4 regions of the Nitratidesulfovibrio sp. SRB-5 genome follow, and region 1 is predicted to be linked to each of the others. Evidence: predicted binding sites of a transcription regulator. Region 1 holds the regulator's gene; each other region holds the start of a gene.

Region 1 (5,329 bases):
GCGGTCGTGCAGCACGCCCAGCGCAACGGCGGCATCCACTTCGGGATGCCGCCGTACCACGGCCTGCACGAGTTCCGCCAGCACCTCTTTCTTGGTGCCGGCGGAGAGCTCGGGCAGGATCAGATCATCGTGAAGATACTCCGAAAGCCTCATGTATGGCGCCTAGACGACCGGATCGATAAGACCGAAATCGCCGTTGCGACGCCGGTAGATGATGTTGACGCGTTCCACCTCGGCGTTCAGGAACACCAGGAACTCGTTGTCGCCCTGGTCGAGCTGCATGGCAGCTTCGTCCACGTGCATGGGCTTGGGGGCGAAGTGGTCGGTGCCGGTGATGGTCCGTTCCTCGCCTTCGCCCACGGTGCCGAAGGTAAACACGTCGATGCCCTTGCCCAGCTTGTCGGACTGCACGGAACGGCGGCGGTCCTTCAGCTTTTCGACCTGCTTGCGCAGCTGCGATTCCAGCTTTTCAAGCACCAGGTCGATGGTGGCGTACATGTCTTCGGACTGTTCGACGGCGGAGAAGGTAAAACCGTCGCCGGCCATCTGCACTTCCGCCTTGTGGCGGAACTTGTCGACGGAAAGGTTCACCTGCATTTCCAGGGCGGACTTGCCGACGAACCGGCCAAGCTTTTCAAGACGGCGGCGGGCGTACTTCTTCAGGTGGTCGGAGGGTTCGAAGTTCTTGAAGGTGAAGGCGATGTTCATACGCTCCTCCTGTGGTGAGAGGGGGAATGCGGCGCGCGGCCCGCACGCTGGGTGCTGCTGCCGGGTGCGCCGCCGGAGACGGATGCCGCCCTGCGCCGGTTGCGGCACGGGGCTCTTGCCGTCAGAACAGTTCCTTCCGCTTGGAAGAGGAGGGAATGTCCATGGCAGTACGATACTTCGCAACGGTCCTGCGGGCAATATTGACTTTGAGCTGATCCTTCAAAATTTCACCGATGCGCTCGTCGCTCAGCGGCTCGCGCGGGTCTTCGTCGGCAATCAGCTTCTTGATCAGCGCCTTGACGCTCTCGGAACCCACCTGGCTGCCGTCGTCCAGTTCCAGCGCGCTGTTGAAGAAGAACTTCAACTCCATGATGCCGTGCGGCGTGGCCACGTACTTGCTGGTGGTGATGCGGCTGACGGTGGATTCGTGCATGCCGATGTCGTCGGCGATGTCCTTCAGGATGAGCGGCTTCAGGCGCGAAACGCCGTCCTCGAAAAAGCCGCGCTGGTACTTCACGATGGATTCCACAACCTTGTACAGCGTGCGCTGGCGCTGGTACAGGCTCTTGATGAGCCAGGAGGCGGAACGCATCTTTTCCTGGAAATATTCGCGCTCGCCCGCAGACGCGGCCGCCGCGGCGGACCGCTCGTACATGGTGCTCAGTTGCAGGTGCGGCAGGCCGTCCTCGTTGAGCATGATGATGAAGTCGTTGTCGTACTTGTAGACGTACACGTCGGGGCTGACGAACTGCGGATCGCCGCCGCCGTAGCTGGCGCCGGGCATGGGGTCCAGGGTCTGGATGAGGTCCAGGTACTCCTTCAGGTCCTCCATGGTCAGGCGGAACTTGCGCAGCAGCGGCTTGTAGCGGCGCTTCTCCAGGTCTTCCAGGTGGTCGCGCACAAGCTCCACCAGCACCTTGTCGCGCGTGTAGCCCAGCATCTCTATCTGCACCAGCAGGCATTCCTGCGCGGTGCGCGCGGCCACCCCCACGGGGTCGAAGCGCTGCACGGCGTGCAGCACGGGGTCCACCTCGCCGGGGGTAGCGCCCGCCATTTCGGCGATGTCGTCCACCGTTGCGTGCAGGTAGCCAGACGAGGCGATGTTGCCGATGATCACCTCGCCGATGTCCTTCTGGCGCTCGGTCAGCGAGGACAGGCGCAACTGCCACATCAGGTGCCCTTCCAGCGAGGGCTTGGCGGCGTAGCGCGCCTCGAACGAGGTCATTTCCTCCGGCAGTTCCGATTCGCGCACCGTGGATTGGCGGCTGGTGCTGGCGAAGTCGCCGAGGTAATCTTCCCAGTCGGCATCGCGGGCGATCTCGCGGTCATAGGCGACATCTGCGGCGGCCTCGGCGGCTGCGTCGCGCGGATCGGCCACCTCTGCCTGGGGCCCCTCGTCCTGGGCTTCTTCCAGAAACGGGTTTTCCAGCATTTCCTGCTGCACCGTCTCGACAAGCTCCAGCCGCGAAAGCTGCAACAGCCGGATGGCCTGTTGCAGTTGCGGCGTCATCACCAATTGCTGGGTGAGCTTGAGCTGTTGCCTGAGTTCCAATGCCATGCGTGGGCAACCCCTATGACTCCGCGCCGAGGCCGAAGGCCTGGCCCGGTAATCCTGCATTCTTGCGTTGAGGCCGAAGAACATGACGACGCGATACGAGGCGCGACGACAAGCAAGAAACGGCCCACTGTGGAAATGTGTTCCCTTCCCCAAGAGGTTAGGCAAACCATGCCACAGAGGCAAGAAGTATGCAACCGCTGGCGCCCATGCGTCGCGATACTCCCGGACGCCTTACGCCCCCCTGCCCACGGCCCCGAAAAGGGGCGGTGGCAACAACGGACACGGCGCCCCCCGCAATGCGGAAGGCGCCGTGAACATGAAAGCCGAGCCGCCGGACATGGCGCATATGGCGCACATGGCGGGGCGCCCCGGACGGGCAGACACGATGTCCCGGACTACAGCGAAAAGCCCTCGCCCAGATACACGTCGCGCGCGCGAGGGTTTTCCACGATGTGCTCGGGGGTGCCTTCCAGAATCACCTCGCCCTGGTGCACCAGGTAGGCCCGGTCGCAGATGTGCAGGGTTTCTCGCACGTTGTGGTCGGAGATAAGCACCCCGATGCCCCGGTTGCGCAGGCCGGTGATGAGTTGCTGGATGTCGTCCACGGCCAGCGGGTCGATGCCCGCGAAGGGTTCGTCCAGCAGGATGAACTTGGGATCGCGGATCATGGACCGGGCAATCTCCAGCCGCCTCCGCTCGCCGCCGGAAAGATGCATGGCCACGGAATTGGCCAGGTGGGTGATGCCGAAGTCCTCCAGCAGCATGTCGCCCCGTTCCTTCTGCTGCGCCTTGGAAAGCCCGGTGTGCTCGAGAATCATCTGAAGATTCTGGCGCACGGTAAGGCGGCGAAAGATCGAGCTTTCCTGCGGCAGGTAGCTCAGCCCCACCCTCGCCCGTTCATGCAGGGGCCAGTCGGCGATGTCGCGGCCATCCAGTTCTACCCTGCCTGAAGTCGGCTTGATGATGCCGATGAGCATGTAGAATGTGGTGGTCTTGCCCGCGCCGTTGGGGCCCAGCAGACCCACGGTTTCGCCCTGGGTCACCGTCAGCGACACGCCGCGCACCACCTCGCGCTGGCCGAACTGCTTGTGCAGGTCTTCTCCGCGCAGCACCGAGCTCACTGGGCAGCCCCCCCGGTGGCGGCATCGCCCTTGGCGTCCTTGGTGTCCTTGGTGTCCTTGGGAGCGGACTTGGCATCCTTGTCGCCAAGGGGGTTCACGTCGCCGGACGAGGTGAACACCGCCTGAACCCGCTTGGTGGAGGTGCCGCGCACTTCACTGCGGTTTTCGCGGGTGTAGAAGGTGATGACGTCGCCCCTGATGCTGTTCTCGCCCTCGTGCAGCACGGGGTTGCCTTCCATGACCAGCACGGCGTTATCCACGGTGTAGGTGGCTTTTTCGCATTCGCCGGTGCGGTTTTCGCGCTTCATGCGCACCTTGCGTTCGGCCACCATGCGGTCGATCTCGCCCGCGTCCATGCCGGACATCCCCGCAGCACCGGATTGGCCAGCCGCTCCGGACGCATCCGCCCCCTGCCCCGCCCCGCCCTTGCCGGGCTTGGCCGCCTTCTTGCGCAGGTGCAGGGTAATCTTTTCGGCCCACATCTCGAAGTCGGGGCGCTGGACGTACACGTCACCCTCGAAGATAACCACCTGGCCCTTGGCGTCGTACTGCATGCGGTCGGACTTGACGGCGGTGGGCACGTCGCGGCGCACTTCCGTGGCCGACTTGGCGTCCGCCGCCATGGCGGGTGCGGAAAAGGTCAACAGCAGCGCCACGCACAGCGCGGAGCGGATGCCGGTATGTCTCATTGCCTGATCTCCTGCTTGGTTGACTTGGAAGCGCCCGCGCCCTGCTGCGCGGCCTTGGCCGTCGGGGCCTTCTGGCCTGATGCCTTCTGGCCCGATGCCTTCTGGTCGGGTGCTTTCTTTTCGGGCGACTTTTTGGCCGGGGCTTTCTGCACGGCCTTCTTCTGGGCATCGGCGCTCTGCGGGGCCGCCTTCGGGACCGCCACATTGCCCGGCACGGGCTGGCCGCCACCGTCGCCCGCACGGGGGGTAAGCAGCATGCTCACGCCTCCGCTGCCGCGCAACACGTCGCTGGTCATGTCCCATTCCAGCCGGGTGGCGTTGCCCGCAAGGCTCTGCCCCTCTATGCGCGCCCCTTCCGGAAAATACATGGTCCGGCTGGTGCCGTTGTACACCATCAGCCGGGCGAACAGATCGTGGCTGTCGTGGGTGGCGTGCACGTCGTCCCACATGCGCATCATCTGCGCCTGTTGCTGCACTTCGCCCTTCTTGGCCAGAATGCGCACCTGCCTGCCGCCGTCCATCTGGTAGACGATGTCGGGGCTATCCACGTCGATGATGTTGTTGCTCTGGCGCAACTGGGCCCAGGTGGCCTTCAGCCGCCACAGTTCGATGCCCTTTTCGCCCTGCACCAGTTCAATGCCCTTCATGGCCACGCCCACGGCCTCTTCCAGCGTGGCGGAATCTGTGGCGCCGCCCGCAATGGCCGTTTCCAGCGCCTTGCGCACCCCGGCCTGCCAGCGCCATGCGGCGGCACCGCCGACAACCAGCGCCACCAGCAGCAGAACCAACAGCGTACGGCGTCTCATGCCTGCTCCGGCCAGCTTTCCAGCATGCGATCCAGCAGCCCCTGTTCGACCAGCAGAAAGCGGATGGCCTCGCGCACGGCGCCGTGCCCGCCGTTGGCGGTGGTCACGTAGCGGGCCAGGGCCTTTACCTCGGGCTGGGCATTGGCCACGGCCATGGGCAGGCCCACCAGCTTCAGCGGGCCGAAGTCCACCCAGTCGTCGCCAAGATAGGCCACCTGCGACCATTCAAGGTTGTGCTTGCGGCGAATGGAGTCGATGCACTCCGACTTGTGCAGGAAGCCCGCGTGGTAGTCTTGGATGCCCAGGCTGCGGATGCGCGCTTCCACCGCGCCGGAGGTCAGGCCGGTGATCACCGCCACGGTGATGCCCGCGGCCTGCGCCAGCTTGATGCCCAGGCCGTCCTGCACGTTGAAGCGCTTGGTCACCCGGCCTTCGTCATCGTAGTAC
Region 2 (5,329 bases), on a different contig from region 1:
ATCATTACAAATCACTACCACGCAAAAGCGACACCCTGCTGTCGAAAAACCTCGCACCGGCACTCCACTGGCATGAAACTGGCTTGAGCCCCACCAAAGGCACAACGCGCAGATCAGCCACACAGAGGCCACCATGCTCGCAATCGCCGACAAAAGACGCACCATTCGCATCAAGCGGTCTTCCCTGCTCCAGTGCAAACTGGGCTCCCTGGACAGGCCAGCCATAAAAATAGCGGAAACGCCCGACGAATATACGAGGGCGTTCCGCCTTGTGTATGAAGAGTACCTGCGCTCTGGCTACACCAGGCCGCACCCGTCTCTCATGCACTACACCATCTGGAGCATGCTGCCGCAAACTTCCGTTTTCGTCTTCAAAAGCTACAACGACGTGCTCTGCACGCTATCGCACATACCAGACTCTGACTTGTTCGGGCTTCCCATGGACGCCTTGTACAAGCCCGAACTCGACACGCTGCGGGACAAGGGAAGGATCATTGCCGAAGTCGGATCACTTGCGACGCAGTACACACGCAGGTGGACAAACCTCATGGTCTATCTTGCGAAGGCCATGTTCCAGTACTCCATCATGTCCAGTTTCGACGACATCGTCATTACCGTAAACCCCAAGCATGTGAATTTCTATACGCAGATATTCCTGTTCAAGCCGTTTGGAGAAGTGCGCCATTACGATTCCGTGAATGCCCCTGCCGTGGCATTACGCATAAACCTTTCCGAGACCATGGATGAACTCAAGGAAAAGTACGGCAACTCCGACGACTTCGATACCAACCTCTTCACGTTCTTCGTCCGCATGAACAGTGGAGAGACGGATACCAAGGACAACCCCGTCAAGCGGGACCAGCCCCTTGATCCGTACACCGCCTATCATCTGCTGCGCCAACGCCCGGAACTTCTGGACCAGTTGGCCGAAGAGCAGCGCGACTTCATCGAAACCATCTACCACCGGGCCCTGTTCAACCACTTCTCGACACACCCCGTCCACCCCGAAACACCCAGCGGCGTCCCGCTGGACATGCTCAAGCTCGAAACCCGGGACGCGTACTCGGATGTGGCCTTTTGCAGAAACCTGGGGTTGGTGGACTACGCCGGGCAGCGCAAGCTGCTCGGCTCACGCGTGGCCATTGCGGGGCTGGGTGGCGTAGGCGGCGTGCACCTGATGACGCTTGCCCGCACCGGAATCGGCAATTTCAACCTGGCCGACTTCGACGCTTACTCGCCCGTCAACATCAACAGACAATACGGGGCGAGCATCGCCAGCTTCGGGAGAAACAAGCTCGACGTCATGACCGAGCGCGCGCTCAGCGTGAATCCGTTCATGGACATCCGCGCCTTTCCCGGGGGCATTTCCGCAACCTCGCTCGACGATTTCCTCAAGGATGTCAACCTGGTGGTGGATGGCATAGACTTTTTTGCGCTCGACATACGCCGTCAATTGTTCAACCGCGCCCTTGCGCTGGGCATTCCCGTCATTACCGCCGCGCCGCTCGGGTTCTCGTGCGCCCTGCTGGTATTCACGCCGGGCGGCATGAACTTTGACGACTACTTCGACATCACGGAACACACCGAGAAAATGGAGGGATATCTGCGCTTCGGCATGGGGCTGGCGCCCCGCCCGGCCCACCTTGGCTACATGGACAGGCGATTCGTCAGCCTGCATGATCGCCGGGGCCCCTCGCTGGACATCGCCTGCCACATATGCGCGGGCATGGCCGGCACGGAGGCGGTCCGCCTGCTGTTGGGCAAGAAAGGGATCAGGCCGACGCCGTACTTTCGCCAATTCGACCCGCTCACGGGGCGATTCACCACCGGAAAGCTGCGCCAGGGCCTGCGGTCCCCCTTGCAACGGCTGAAGCTTGCCATCGCCCGACGGTTCTTTCTCGGCACGCCGCGCACCGGCGCCCCGCGCCCCCCTGATCCGGAAATGATGGGGCTGCGCCAGGACATCCCGCCCGCAACGCTGGAATACATCGCGCAGGCTGCCACCCGGGCGCCCTCAGGCGACAACGTGCAGCCATGGCGCATCGCCCTGCACGAAACCGGCATACACATCCACGCGGCAAGGCATGCGGACGATTCCTTCTTCAATTACCGGCAGGTCGCCACACTGCTTGCCTGCGGGGCGGCCGTGCAGAATGCCGTTTTTGCCGCTGGCAGTGTCGGGCTGGACGCCGATCTTTCACTGTTCCCCGACGAACAAGACCACAACCGCGTGGCGTCGCTTCACTGCACCCCGGTCGGAGTGCAAAGCCACGAAATCATGGCGGCGGCCCTCTGGCGGCGGCATACCAACCGGCGCATGTATTCGGCCTGCCCCATACCGCCCGCCGTGCGCGACCGGGTTGACCACATCGTGGACGAACAGCAGGATGCGACACTGGCCTGGGCTGCCGACCCGGCGCAGCGCAAGATTCTGGCCAAGGCCGTCTACCTTGCCGACAGGGTACGCGTGGAACGGTCCGATCTGCACGAACACCTGATGCGCTTCATCCGCTTCGAACCACAGCAGGGGCCCTACGGCGACGGGCTGCCCCTAGGCAATCTGGAGGCGGGCCCACTGGGCGAGATGTACCTGCGCAGCCTGCGGCCATGGTCCGCCATGCATGCGGCAAACCAGGTCGGGCTCGGCAGGCTCATGCCGCTGCACGGTGCGCTCAGCGTTCTGCGCAGTGGTGGCGTGGCGCTGCTGCTGGCCAACGGAGAGGCCGAGGCGGACATTGTCCGCGCGGGCATGGCCTGGCAACGCGCATGGTGCGCCCTGGAGCACATGGGCTACGCATTGCAGCCTCTTGCCGCCCTGCCGCTGCTGCACCTGCGCATTCGCCTGGGGGACGCGGAAACACTTTCGCCTTGCCATGCATCCCTGCTGGAAAAGGCGTGGCGTCTGCTTGCCGAGGCATTGCCGCATCCTTCGGACAAACTGCCGGTCATGCTGTTCCGGACCGGCATCGGGCCCGCCATCCGGCACGGCACCTATCGGCTGGCCCTGTCGGAAATCCTGCTTCCCGACAGCAGGGCCTGATCCTGCCGCCCAAGCCCGGAACCGTCATACGGTTCCGGGCCGAAGGCGTTCCTCCGTCACCCCGCCCCCGCGCCCCCGCATGTCGGAAAAGACAACACGCTGTCGGCGGCCTTATGCCGCACGATACGCCCATCCCGGCCCCATCCCCGCGCGTTGTTCCGCGCTGCTTGTCGGATAGGTTAACATTCCGCCTTCCATTCGGGCCCTGAAATCAAGCCCAAAACACACCGCAACACGCTATAACAAAAAATGAAATACCAATTGGTACAACGCTTGCTTTTCACGGGCCATCAACCTTGGCGGCCTTCATAAATTTTCGAGACAAGGAGCACGTGAGATGAACCGCATCGTATCAACCATTTGCAGCACTATCATCATCTCGGCAATGATGATGGCCAGTGCCTGGGCGTCCCCCATCGCGTCGTGGGATTACACGGTCGATGGCGCTTTCATCAATTGGTCAACCACCGTGGGCACCAGCGGCAATTACGGTTCGCCGGTGCAGGGCATCACCACCAGCGCGGCGGACTACAAGTATCTGGCATACGATCTGGACGCGGGCGTCCCCGTCCCTCCGGGCACGTATGCCGAAGGATACTCGAAGCTTTCCTGGGGCGATTATGTCTGGAGCGGTCCGGGTCCCGTATACTCGCAGGTGCCGGGCGCCGCGCTGAGTTCCATCGGCATCACCCCGAACAGTGGCACCCTCATTACCGACGGTCCGGCCTCGCTTGGCATGCAGTTGTACCATGACAACAACGTGATCCTGGGCGGTTCGATCCAGCTTGAATCCGGCATGGTTCGCGCCATTCTCGAGCTTACCCCTTCGGGCTTCCCCCCGCTGCCCGTCTTTTCCACCACGCTGGACTTCCTGTTCTTTGAAACCCCGAACGGCACGCCCACCGAAAATGACGTGTTCGTCCTGCTGAACCCGGAAGTGACCGAGGAGACGTTCCACTACTACGGCGTCGACTACGTGTTCAGCTTCGGCGAATCGTTCGGGCTGATCCCCGATGCGTACCTTGCGCTGCTCGGCCTGGATCCCGGCACCGTGGGCTGGATAACCTCCGAGAACGCGCTCACCACGCACGACACGTTCCTCAGCATCACGGCGCTGCCCACTCCGGAGCCCACCTCCATCATCCTGATGGGGCTCGGCCTCCTGGGCCTCTTCGGCCTCCGTCGGCACGCCCGCACCTGACATGACCCGGGCGGCCTGTCGGAATTCCTGACAGTCGCTCCCTCAAACCAGCACAACGACCAGGAGTCCTCGAAAGGAGGGCTCCTGGTCAAATGACGGCTCGGTATACCCAGCAGGAGTTCATGCCATGAAACGCCTAGTCACATTCTTCTTGGCCCTGCTTATCCCCCTGTTGCTCCAGACATCCGCATCGGCCAGCATCGTCACCCAGTGGAATTACACCGTCGACGGAGTATTCGTTGAGTGGACCAACACGCTGAACGATACCAACGTATACGGCGACAGCACAAACGGCATAACCGGCAGCATCGAAAAGACACTTACCTACAACTACGATGGCGGCGTCCTTGTCGATCCTGCAAAAAGCGTCACCGGCTACTCAAAACTAAGCTGGGGAGACTATTACTATAATGGCAGAAGGTATATACACGAGAACGTCAACCCACTGAGCTCAATCGTCATTGCCGCGACCAGTGGCATAATCGACACCAACGGTGCCGCCAAGGTCGGACTTGTTCTCACGCACAACAACAACGCAATCCCGGCAAGCAACCTGGACCTGGCGAGAGGCATCGTCCGCGCGATCCTGAAGCTTACGCCCGTGGGTGGCAGTGCGCTGCCGGTATTCTCCACGTCCCTGGACTTCGCCTTCTATGAAACCCCCAACAACAGCAGCACCCCCAACGACGTGTTCGTGCTGCTCAACCCCGAAGTGACCCAGGAAGTCTTCCACTTTTACGGCATCGACTACGTGATGGACTTCACCAAGTCCTTCTCCCCCATTCCCGCTGCATACCGCGCCGCCCTTGGTCTTGCCGCGGATGCCGTGGGCTGGGTGACATCCGAAGGCGCTACCACCGTCCACGACACGCTGCTGACCATCCGTGCCCTTCCGACGCCCGAACCCGCTTCGGCGCTGCTGATGGGCATCGGGCTCGGGGGCCTGGCCCTGCTTTTGCGGCGCGCAAGGCGCACTGCCTAGCCCCCCCGCCACCCGACAAGAACAAAAGCGGAGTCCCTGATGGGGCTCCGCTTTTCCATGCCGCGAAAAAACCGGGGCATCCCGGAATCAAACATCATCATGCCCA
Region 3 (5,329 bases), 1.3 Mb from region 1:
ATGGTGGGCATGACCTTGCGGCCTTCGTAGTCGTCGCGGTGGGCGAATTCGTACCCGGCGGCGATGGTCTTCATGCCCATTTCGGTGAACAGGTCCTGGTAGTGGTGGGCGCGCGAGCCGCCCACGAACAGCATGGCCGTCTTGCCTTCGGTGAAGGGCTTCACGTCTTCCAGGGCCGCATGCACGGCGGGCATTTCTTCGGCGATGACTTCTTCCACCCGGTCGATCAGCTTCTTGTCGCCAAAGTACTGGGCGATCTTGCGCAGCGACTTGGCAGAGGATTCGGCGCCGATGAAGTTCACCTTGATCCACGGGATGCCGTACTTGGTCTCCATCATTTCGGCCACGTAGTTGATGGAACGGTGGCACATGACGGCGTTCAGGTCGGCCTGGTGGGCGGTGGCGAAATGCTCGTAGGTGGAGTTGCCGCTGAAGGTGGACACCAGGGTGATGCCGCACTTTTCCAGCACGCGTTCCAGTTCAAAGGCATCACCGCCGATGTTGTACTCGCCCAGCATGTTGATCTTGTATTCGCCAAGCTTGGGGGTATCGTCCTCGCCCACCACGTGGGTGAATATCTGGTTGTTGGCGATGTGGTGCCCCGCGGACTGCGAGACGCCCTTGTACCCTTCGCAGCTGAAGGCGAAGATGTTGATGCCGAGCTTCTCCTTCATCTTGCGGGCCACGGCGTGGATGTCGTCGCCGATGAGGCCAACGGGACAGGTGGCGAAAATGGCGATGGCCTTGGGGTGGAAGGTGTCGTAGGCCTCCTGGATGGCCGCGATCAGCTTCTTTTCACCACCGAAGATGATGTCCTCGTCCTGCATGTCCGTGGAGAAGGCGTAGGGCATGAAGTTTTCGGACGATTCCAGCGGCGCCTTGGTCTGGTTGCGGCGGGTGAGCCACGAATAGAACCCGCAGCCGATGGGCCCGTGGGTGATGTTCACGATGTCGCGGGTGGGGCCAAGGATAACGCCCTTGCACCCCGCGTAGGTGCAGCCGCGCATGGTGATGATGCCGGGCGTGGTGCGCACGTTGGCCTGTACCTCGGGCACCACGTCGCCGTCCTTCACGTCGTTGATGACGATCTGCTTGGCGCGCTTGCGGGCGACCTTGGTGGGATACTTCTTGAGCAGCTCTTCCTTGACGGTCGCGACGTCGGGGATGCTCTTGTGCTTCAGTGCCATGGTGTCCTCTCCTGACCGCTAGAGTATGGCCTTGTCGCCGTGCTCGGCGGTTCTCACACGGTGGGCTTCCGGAACGGCGGTGACGAAGATCTTGCCGTCGCCGGGCTTGCCCGTCTGGTTCACCTTGATCAGGGCCTCGACCACGTCGCTGACCTGGTCGTCGGGCACCACCACGGTGACCACGCGCTTGGAATACAACCTGCCCTTTTCACCGAGCAGTTCCACGGCCTCTTCGAACCCTTCCTTGGCGCCTTCCAGCAGGTCGCTGCTGACCAGCCCCTTGCCCCGGCCGAAGGCCTCGTGGGCGTAGAAGCCGTTCACGCCCGCCTCGGTCAGAGCCTTCTTGGTCTGGTTCATCTTGTTCAGGCGCACTACGGCCATGATCTCCTTCATGCCGCGGCCTCCTCGATGTCGGGTTCCTTCACGCCGGAGCTGATGGTGTAGACCTCTTCAACCGGGGTGACGAAGATCTTGCCGTCGCCGAAGGCGCCCTTGGCGCCCGTGCGGGCCGCTTCCATGATGGTGTCGATGACGAACTGCTTTTCGCTGGCCTTCACCACGCTGATCAGCAGGGTCTTGGGAATTTCGTCGTAGGTGATTTCGCCGATCTTGATGCCGCGCTGCTTGCCGCGCCCGGCCACGGACATCTTGGTCACGGCCGGAAAGCCCGCGGCCATGAGGGCGGCCAGAACGTCGTCGGATTTTTCGGGTCTCACGATGGCACGAACCATGATCATCATCGCCGTTCTCCTTCAGATTGGGTGGGGTTGGCCCGGCTTGGGGCTGTCTGCGGGGCAGGCTTCGCTCATTGGCGAAGCAAGGCCTGCCGTGGCGGTTGGTCCTAAGCTTCGAACAGGCCGTAATCCATCAGCAGCTTTTCCAGTTCCGCGATCTGGAGGGGCTTCGGCACCACGAACATCTGGTTTTCGTCGATGGCTTTCGCCAGGTTGCGGTAGTGCTGGGCCTGGCCGTGCTCGGGCGAGAACTCGATGACGGTCTGGCGGTGGATTTCGGCGCGCTGCACCTGGTTGTCGCGCGGGACGAAGTAGATCATCTGGGTGCCGATCTTGCGGGCCAGCTCCTCGATCATTTCCTTTTCGTTGTCCACGTTGCGCGAGTTGCAGATAAGGCCGCCAAGGCGCACCGCGCCCGATTCGGCGTACTTCATGATGCCCTTGCAGATGTTGTTGGCCGCGTACATGGCCATCATCTCGCCGGAACACACGATGTAGATTTCCTCGGCCTTGCCGTCGCGGATGGGCATGGCGAAGCCGCCGCACACAACGTCGCCGAGCACGTCGTAGAACACGTAGTCCAGCTTCTGGTCTTCTTCGTACGCGCCAAGGGATTCCAGCATGTTGATGGAGGTGATGATGCCGCGGCCCGCACAGCCGACGCCCGGTTCGGGACCGCCCGATTCCACGCAGAGGGTGGTGGAGTAGCCGGGCTTGCGGATATCATCGAGTTCCACGTCCTCGCCCTCGTCACGCAGGGTGTCGAGCACCGACTTCTGGGCCAGGCCGCCCAGCAGCAGACGGGTGGAGTCGGCCTTGGGGTCGCAGCCGACGACCATGACCTTGCGGCCCAGAGCTTCCGCGAGACCCGCGACGGTGTTCTGCGTGGTCGTGGACTTGCCGATGCCGCCCTTACCGTAGATGGCCACCTTTCTCATGATATCCTCCTGAAGATTCACGCCCGGCCGGGGGGTGGATTGGCCGGGGTGTGTTCGCCGTGACTGGCGTGCCCATGCAACGACACGCATAGGGCAAACCCCGTGCCAGTGCGGACAAAACGCACCAACACACCAAAAATACACGCCTTATTCACGCAGCAGGCGATCGGCGCGCACGTCGGACGCGACACGCACGCAGCGACCATTTTGTCGCATGCGACAAATGCGTTGTTCCCGACAGGGTCGGAGCGGGGCATGGAGGGGACAACCAGAGGGGTGCTGCGGGGCAACGGCAGGATTTGCGGCACGCGGGTACGGCGCGGGCCGGGGCACCGGCACGAAGGGATGTGGCGCCGTGTCAGCGCGCGCAATATGCCGGATGACAAGGGAAATCAGCGACACGCTTCCCGGGAGCGAACCGCACGGCTCCTGAAAACGCCCGGCACGGAGAAGGGAAGAGCCGTGCCTGCGTCGCCATGGGCGGTCTGGTTGGCATCCGCGATGCATACCAAGGCGCATCCGGTTCACGCGGATGTCCGCCCCGCCCTCTTCCACCGCCGCCACCCAGAGGTCGGGGCGGCTCCGCCATTCTTCAGGGAGGCCGCATGCTGCTCGACACCACCCTGCGCGAAGGAGAACAGTCCTTCGGCACCTATCTGTCCATGGCCGACCGCGAGCGCGTCCTGCGCGGCCTTGCCGCCGTGGGCGTGCCCGAGGTCGAGGTGGGCTGGGCCGGACGCGACGACCTTGCGGACATGCTGGCCCTGTCGGCCCGCGTGGCCCCCGCCCTTGCCGCCGCCGCATGGTGCCGCTGCCGCCCCGAAGACCTGCGTGCCGCCGTGGCCTGCGGTGCACGCCGGGTATGCGTGGGCGTGCCCGTTTCCGACGCGCATCTGGCCCGGCGGCTGGGCATCGGCAGGCCCGCCCTGCTGGACCTGCTGGCCGCCACCCTGGCCGAGGCGCGCATGCTGGGCATCGAACACGTCACCGTGGGCATGGAGGACGCCTCGCGCGCGGACCGGGCCTTCGTCTTCGCCGTGGCGCGCCACGCCGCCGCGCACGGGGCGCACCGGGTACGCCTGAGCGACACGGTGGGGCTGTACACCCCGCTGGAGGTGGCGGACGTGGTGCGCGCGCTGCGCGCGGAACTGGAAGGGGCCCGCCAGGACGGCACGGCCCCCCGTGCGCGCCGGGTATCCATTGGCACCCATTTCCACAACGACTGCGGCATGGCCACAGCCAACGCCCTCACCGCGCTGGAATGCGGGGCGGACTGCGCCGACGTTTCGGTTCTGGGGCTTGGCGAGCGGGCCGGGGTGGCCCGGCTTGAAGAACTGGCCGCCGCCCTTGTGGTGCGCGGCAGGGCCAGGTTCGAGTTGGCGCCCCTGCGCGAGCTGTGCGGCCAGGTGGCCCAGGCCGCCTCGCTGTCCGTGCCGCGCCACTGGCCCGTGGCCGGGCGTGACATCTTTGCCGTGGAAAGCGGACTGCACGCCCATGGCGTGCGGCGCGACCCCAGCCTGTTCGAACCATTCCCCCCGGAACTGGTGGGCGACAGCCGCCGCATGGGCGTGGGGCGCAAAAGCGGCGTAGGCGCCGTTGCCGCCGCGCTGGCCGAGCTTTCCATCCTGCCGCCACCGGACGAACTGCCCGCCATCGTCGAGGCGGTGCGCGAGCTTTCCGCCACCCTGCGCCGCCCGCTGACCCCGGCGGAGCTCGCGGAAGTGGCGGAGCTCGGAAAGCACCGCGAACCGCGCAGGCAGCCGGACATCACCGGCCACGCCCCCACGGCACAGGCAAAGGCCCGCGCCCTTCCCGCCAACGGGATTCCCCCGCAATCCGGCCCAGAGTCCGCCCAGGTTGTTACCGGCATGCCCGCAACAGATCGTGCGGCAACCGGCCCCCACCGACACCCCGACCACACCGGTGCGCATCGGCTCGGCCCCGTGCCGATGGCGTCCGGAAGGGAGGCATGACCATGCGCCTGCTCTGCACCTCCGTGGCCGTAGTCATGGCCTGCGCCATGCTGACGGCGCTTCTCCTCGGCCCGCTGCCCGCCTGACCGCGACCGAACAGGCATGGCCACGTCCGCCAGGAGCGGGGCCGTGCCATGGCGGCGCTGCGAACAGCGGGCTTCTGCTACAGGGGCCGTCCGTCCTTTGCGCATGGCGGAGGCGGTGGCCCCTGTTCACGTTCCCACCGGGCGGCCCCGGCAGTCCGTGTGCGTATTGTCGCGTCGCCACGCGTCGTCATGCGTCTCTACGCATCGTCAAGCATCTGGCCCGTATCTGCCCGACCTTACCTACATGGCCGACCTGCCCGACCGTACCGACCTGGCCGATCTGGCCGGCTTGGCCGATCTGGTCCGCGACAGGCCGCTTTCCCCGTCCCGCCAGACAAAAAAGAGCGGCCCTCCCCTTTCGGAAAGGACCGCCCACGCCAGGCAATGTGCAAACCCCGCGTGCGGGGCCAT
Region 4 (5,329 bases), on a different contig from region 1:
GGGTCATTCTCGCCGCCCTGCGCGAGGCCAAGGGCGTGCAGATCTTCCGCCACCTGGCGTTCCATCTTTTCCGATTCCATGAACATCACGTAAACCAGGGCGATGGTGGCGTCGTTGTCGTCGCTGCCGTCGCACAGGGCCGTCAGGTGTTCGTGGGGCACGGTTTCCTGCAGGCGGTCCACGAACATGGAGGCCCACTTGCCATACAACGATTCGGGCAATCGGGGCACCATGGCCGACAGCACCCGCGTGCCCCGTTCATCCATATCGGGCATGGTTACGGCCAGGAAATCCTCCAGGGCCTCGGTGCGGCGCCCGGCATCGCGCGACAGGTGGCGCAGCACGGTGGCGACAAGGTGGTCGCGGGCCTGGTCGGGGGTAAGCGGGGATGCGGACATGCGGACTGCTCCTGCGGCGTGGTGATATCCGGCCTGTGCCTTGTTCGGCCCGCGCGCGGCGCGGCAATGATGCACGGCATGACGAGGTGCGCAGCCTAGCCCAGGCCGGGCCGCCGTGCAAGGCTGGCAGGTCGGCGGGGCCGGTCCGGTCTGCGCGGCGATGGGGACGGTGCGGATGCGCCCCGGCCCGGCCCGGTCCCGTGCGAAGCGGAACGAACCCGCACGCCCCCTGATGAACCCGAACGAGTTGGCGTCACAGGGAATGCCCCCTGCACGCGCCGGACAGTGTCGGACAATGTCGGACAGTGTCGGACAATGTGGACTAGTGCGGGGCAGGGCCGGACAGTCCGGGGCAGTTCGGGACAGTGCGGAGCAGGGCTGGGGCAGGGGCAGGGGACAGGGCGTGGAACATGCCAAAAGAACAATGCGGTTTCGCGTGGGCGAAACCGCATTGTCATTTTCGTAAAAAAGCCTGTTTTCGGGCGTCCTGCGCCACTCCAACCCGTCGGCGCGCATGCCCCGACGGGGGGGGATGGCGTGCGTCGGCCCGTCGCAGGTCGCTACAGGGCGGCGCGTACGGCGGCCAGGGCTGCCTCGTAGTTGGGCTCGTGGCTCACTTCGGGCACGATTTCGGTGTAGGTGACCGTTCCGGACCGGTCCACCACGAAAATGGCGCGGGTCAGCAGGCGCAGTTCCTTGATGACCACGCCGTAGGCGCTGCCGAAGGACAGGTCGCGGTGGTCGGACAGGGTTTCCAGCGCGTCCACGCCAGCGGCGCCGCACCAGCGGGCCTGGGCGAACGGCAGGTCGCAGCTGATGGTCAGGATGCGCACGTCCGCACCAAGGCGGGTGGCTTCCTGGTTGAAACGCCGGGTTTCCATGTCGCACACGCCGGTATCCAGCGAGGGCACGGCAGAGATGAGCAGCACCTTGCCCGCGTAGTCGGCCAGGGAGCGCGGGGACAGGTCGTTGGCCAGTGCGGAGAAGCCGGGGGCCTTGTCGCCCTTGGCCACCGGGGTGCCGGTGAGGGTGAGGGGGGTGCCTCTGAAGGTGATGATGCCGGTACGATCCATGGGTATCCGCCTCCTGCGGAAGGGGGTTCAAAAGGTCCGCCTCGCGAAAGCGAGGAGCCTTGGCGGTGATCCGCGCCTCCTGCGCGGCGCGGCGGCTTCGTGCCCTGGGCATATCCGTGGCGGATGTTGGGCACGGCGGTTCGAAAAGCCATACCACAATGGTTGCGGCATGCAAACCGGAGCGGGATGCTTTTTCAGTGGGTGCTGCAAAAATGTCTATTTTTACAAAAAAGAAACTATAAGATCATCATCTGTTACCAAAATGGAAAAATATAAAAAACCCTGATTTGCGCAATATGCCGAATTCATTGGAAGCGACCTTTTTGTAGCAAATGGCACGCTCCTTGCCTTTACCATGGCATCGTTCGGGTTTGCCCCTGTCCTTTCGGTCCGGCAGGGGGTGTACGTCAACATTTCGAGGAGGTTCACATGAACGCGGCGGATACCGCCTTCATCCTGGTCTGCTCCGCTCTGGTCATGTTCATGACCCCGGGGCTCGCCCTGTTCTACGGGGGGCTCGTGCGTGCGCGCAACGTGCTGTCCACTACCATGCACAGCTTCATTCTTCTGGGCGTGGCCAGCATCGTCTGGGCGGTCATCGGCTACACGCTGGCGTTCGGCCCCGACATCGGCGGGGTCATCGGCGGGCTTGATTTCGCCTTCCTGAACGGCGTGGGCATGGAACCCAGCGAATCGGTCACCAACATCCCGCACCTTCTGTTCATGGTGTTCCAGTGCATGTTTGCTGTGATCACCCCGGCCCTCATTTCCGGCGCCTACGCCGAACGCATCCGCTTCCGTGCCATGCTGCTGTTCTCGGTGCTGTGGCTGGTGGTGGTGTACGCCCCCATGGCCCACTGGGTGTGGGGTGGCGGCTGGATGTTCGGCCTTGGCGCGCTTGACTTTGCCGGTGGCGCCGTGGTGCACATGAGCTCCGCCGCCGCCGCCCTGGCCGCCGCCCATGTGCTGGGCCGCCGCCATGGTTATGGCCGCGAGCCCTTCGTGCCCCACAACCTGCCCATGACCGTTCTTGGCGCGGGCATCCTGTGGTTCGGCTGGTTCGGCTTCAACGCTGGCAGCGCCCTTGCCGCCAACGGCCTTGCCGCCAACGCCTTCGTCACCACGCACCTGTGCGCTGCTGCCGCCGTCATCAGCTGGGTGGCCGCAGAATGGCTGCACACCGGCAAGCCCACCACCCTTGGTGCCGCTTCCGGCGCCGTGGCCGGCCTTGTGGTCATCACGCCCGCCGCTGGCTTCGTGGCGCCCATGCCCGCCATCATCATGGGCCTCATCGGCGGCGCCCTGTGCTACGGCGGCGTGCTGATGAAGCATGTCTTCAAGTACGACGACGCCCTGGACGTGGTGGGCGTGCACGGCGTGGGCGGCACCTTCGGCGCCCTGGCCACCGGCATCTTCGCCACCAGCGCCGTGAACACCGCCTCCGGCCTGCTCGAAGGCAACCCCTCGCAGCTCTGGATCCAGTTCATCTCCGTGGTCGCCACCTGGCTGTTCTGCTACGTGGCCAGCCGCATCCTCTTCCATGTGGTTGACGCCCTTGTCGGCCTGCGCGCGGATACGGAATCGGAGATCGCGGGCCTCGACGTCAGCGAGCACAACGAGACGGGTTACCAGCTCTAAGCTTGCCGCTGCCGCCGTTGTCGCCTACAAGGCGGAAGGGGTCATCCCTTCCCTGAACACGAACCGAGCTTCAGGATGGACATCATGAAGAAACTTGAGATCATCATCCGCCCCTTCAAGCTGGACGAGGTCAAGGAAACGCTGGCTGGCCTCGACGTGAAGGGCATGACCGTCACGGAAGTAAAGGGCTTCGGTCGCCAGCGCGGCCACAAGGAAGTGTACCGCGGTGCCGAATACCAGGTGGACTTCATGCCCAAGGTCAAGATCGAAGTCGTCGTCGACGACGCGCAGGTGAAGCCGCTGGTCGATGCGGTGGTCAAGGCCGCTCGCACCGGCAAGGTGGGCGACGGCAAGATCTTCATCTCGCCGGTGGAAGACGTGCTGCGCATCCGTACCGGTGAAACCGGCGTGGAAGCCATCTAGCCGCAACATACAGCAATCCATGGGCGGCGCCTCGGCAGCGAACGGGGCGCCGCCCGTCCATACCCACCCTCCAGCCACCCCCGATTCTTCCATGACGCAGGCACACGGGCCATCTTCCTCCGCTCCCGCCGGCAGTTCCGGCACGCCGCGCGATGCCGCATCGGTGCTGCGCGAAGGGCGCGCCGCGCTGCTCGAAGGCCTGGACGCCTCCCTGCCCCCCACGGACGCGGCACCGCAGGAAAATGCCTGCGCGGCCCGACCCGACGCGTACTGCCGCGACACCGCGCCCCCGTTCTCGTCCATGAGCGCGTCGCGTTTCGAGCGGGCCTACAGCCGCCTGCTGGACGACTATTTTCGCCTTCGCTTCGCCGAACTGCGCGGCGGCCACGACAAGGTGGCCCTGGTGGCCGTGGGCGGCTACGGCCGCGAGGAGCTGTGCCTGGGGTCGGACATCGACATCCTGATCCTGTGCGGTCGTTCCATCCCGCCGCAGGCCATCGACCTGGCCCAGCCGCTGTTTCTGCCCCTGTGGGACGCGGGCTACACCCTTGGGCACGGGTTTCGCACCATAGGCGACTGCGTGAAGCTGGCCGCCAAGGATCACAAGGTGCTGGCCAGCCTGCTGGACGCGCGGCTGATTACCGGCAACGAGGCCCTGTTCCGCGAGATGGTGGACCGCCTGAACGACAAGGTGCTGCCGCGCCGGGGGGCCTCGTTCCTGTCATGGAACGACGAGGAGCACGAACGCAGGCGCGCCTCGCACGGCGACGGCGCCGTGCTGCTGGAGCCCAACCTGAAGGAAGGGTTGGGCGGCCTGCGCGACTACCACCGCATCCTGTGGCTGGGCCGCATCCGCAACGAGGCGGGCACGGTGGAGGAAATCCTGGCCCAGGCCGGGTTTTCCGCGTCCGATGCCGCCCTGCTGCGCGAAAGCGTGGGCTTTCTGCACGACGTGCGCAACCTGCTGCACCATCTTTCGCACCGCAAGAACGACCAGCTGTTCCTGGACCTGCAACCGGAAATCGCCGCGCGCCTCGGCTTTCGCGAATGCGGCAACCTGCTGGCCGTGGAATGCTTTCTGGGCCGCCTGCACCGGTGCATGTCGCACATCAAGGCCCTGTCCGCCGCCTTCCGGGGCATCCCCGGCGGGCCGGTGCATCCCGACCAGCCCTGTCCCGAGGTGGAAGGCCCCGTGGTCATGGCGGGCGGCACGCTGCACATCTGCCTGCCCGACCCGGCGGTGGTCACCCCCGGCCTGGCCCTTTCCGCCTTCGTGCGTGCCGCCCAATGGCCCGGTCCCGATGCCCCCGCCCCAGACTGGAATACCCGCAAGGCCATGGAGCAGGCGCTGCAACAGGCCCTGTCCGGCAAGGAGGGCGCCCTGTCCGGGCCCGAGGTGGGCGCGGCGCTGATGCGCATCCTGGGGTCCGGCAAGGCGTTTCCCGTGCTGGGGCACATGGACGAGACGGGTCTTTTGCCCGCCATCCTGCCCGCCTATGCCGAAGCGCGCGACCGGGTGCAGTTCGACGGGTTTCACACCTATCCCGTGGGCATGCACACCCTGTTCGTTATCCGCCAGCTGGAATCGCTGGCAAGTGAAGATTTCGAGCCGTTTTCCGGCTTCTGGCGCGGCGGTTGTCTGAGCGTTCCGGAAGGGCAGACCGGCATGGGCGAAGGCGCCGCCCGCATGCCCGCGCAGCCGTCCGGGCATGACGCGGATGCCGCGCGCGACAGGCTGTGCCTGCTGCTGGCCGCACTGCTGCACGACCTTGGCAAGGGCGGGGCCGACGCCTCGCA

Evidence for each region. The regulator sigma-54, encoded in region 1, starts transcription at its own class of promoters, with help from an activator protein. The targets are predictions, from matches to a motif close to CTGGCACGGNNNNTGCTT.
Region 2: the regulator sigma-54 is predicted to act here: its motif matches at 3,302-3,319, upstream of K6142_RS13165 (THxN family PEP-CTERM protein).
Region 3: the regulator sigma-54 is predicted to act here: its motif matches at 2,951-2,968, upstream of nifH (nitrogenase iron protein).
Region 4: the regulator sigma-54 is predicted to act here: its motif matches at 1,804-1,821, upstream of K6142_RS12375 (ammonium transporter).

What each region holds. Positions count from the first base shown of each region.
Region 1 covers NZ_JAIOTY010000001.1:1,745,843-1,751,171, forward strand. The annotation lists gene K6142_RS07150 (PTS sugar transporter subunit IIA) at 1-153, opposite strand, end outside; gene hpf (ribosome hibernation-promoting factor, HPF/YfiA family) at 163-708, opposite strand; gene rpoN (RNA polymerase factor sigma-54) at 830-2,266, opposite strand; gene lptB (LPS export ABC transporter ATP-binding protein) at 2,662-3,387, opposite strand; gene K6142_RS07170 (LptA/OstA family protein) at 3,384-4,076, opposite strand; gene lptC (LPS export ABC transporter periplasmic protein LptC) at 4,073-4,882, opposite strand; gene K6142_RS07180 (KdsC family phosphatase) at 4,879-5,329, opposite strand, start outside.
Region 2 covers NZ_JAIOTY010000002.1:1,395,737-1,401,065, reverse strand. The annotation lists gene K6142_RS13170 (ThiF family adenylyltransferase) at 134-3,040, shown strand; gene K6142_RS13165 (THxN family PEP-CTERM protein) at 3,378-4,241, shown strand; gene K6142_RS13160 (THxN family PEP-CTERM protein) at 4,369-5,223, shown strand.
Region 3 covers NZ_JAIOTY010000001.1:476,238-481,566, reverse strand. The annotation lists gene nifD (nitrogenase molybdenum-iron protein alpha chain) at 1-1,187, opposite strand, end outside; gene K6142_RS01845 (P-II family nitrogen regulator) at 1,206-1,580, opposite strand; gene K6142_RS01840 (P-II family nitrogen regulator) at 1,577-1,927, opposite strand; gene nifH (nitrogenase iron protein) at 2,029-2,859, opposite strand; gene K6142_RS01830 (LeuA family protein) at 3,465-4,832, shown strand.
Region 4 covers NZ_JAIOTY010000002.1:1,203,024-1,208,352, forward strand. The annotation lists gene K6142_RS12365 (hypothetical protein) at 1-398, opposite strand, end outside; gene tpx (thiol peroxidase) at 959-1,471, opposite strand; gene K6142_RS12375 (ammonium transporter) at 1,901-3,109, shown strand; gene K6142_RS12380 (P-II family nitrogen regulator) at 3,194-3,532, shown strand; gene K6142_RS12385 (bifunctional uridylyltransferase/uridylyl-removing protein GlnD) at 3,624-5,329, shown strand, end outside.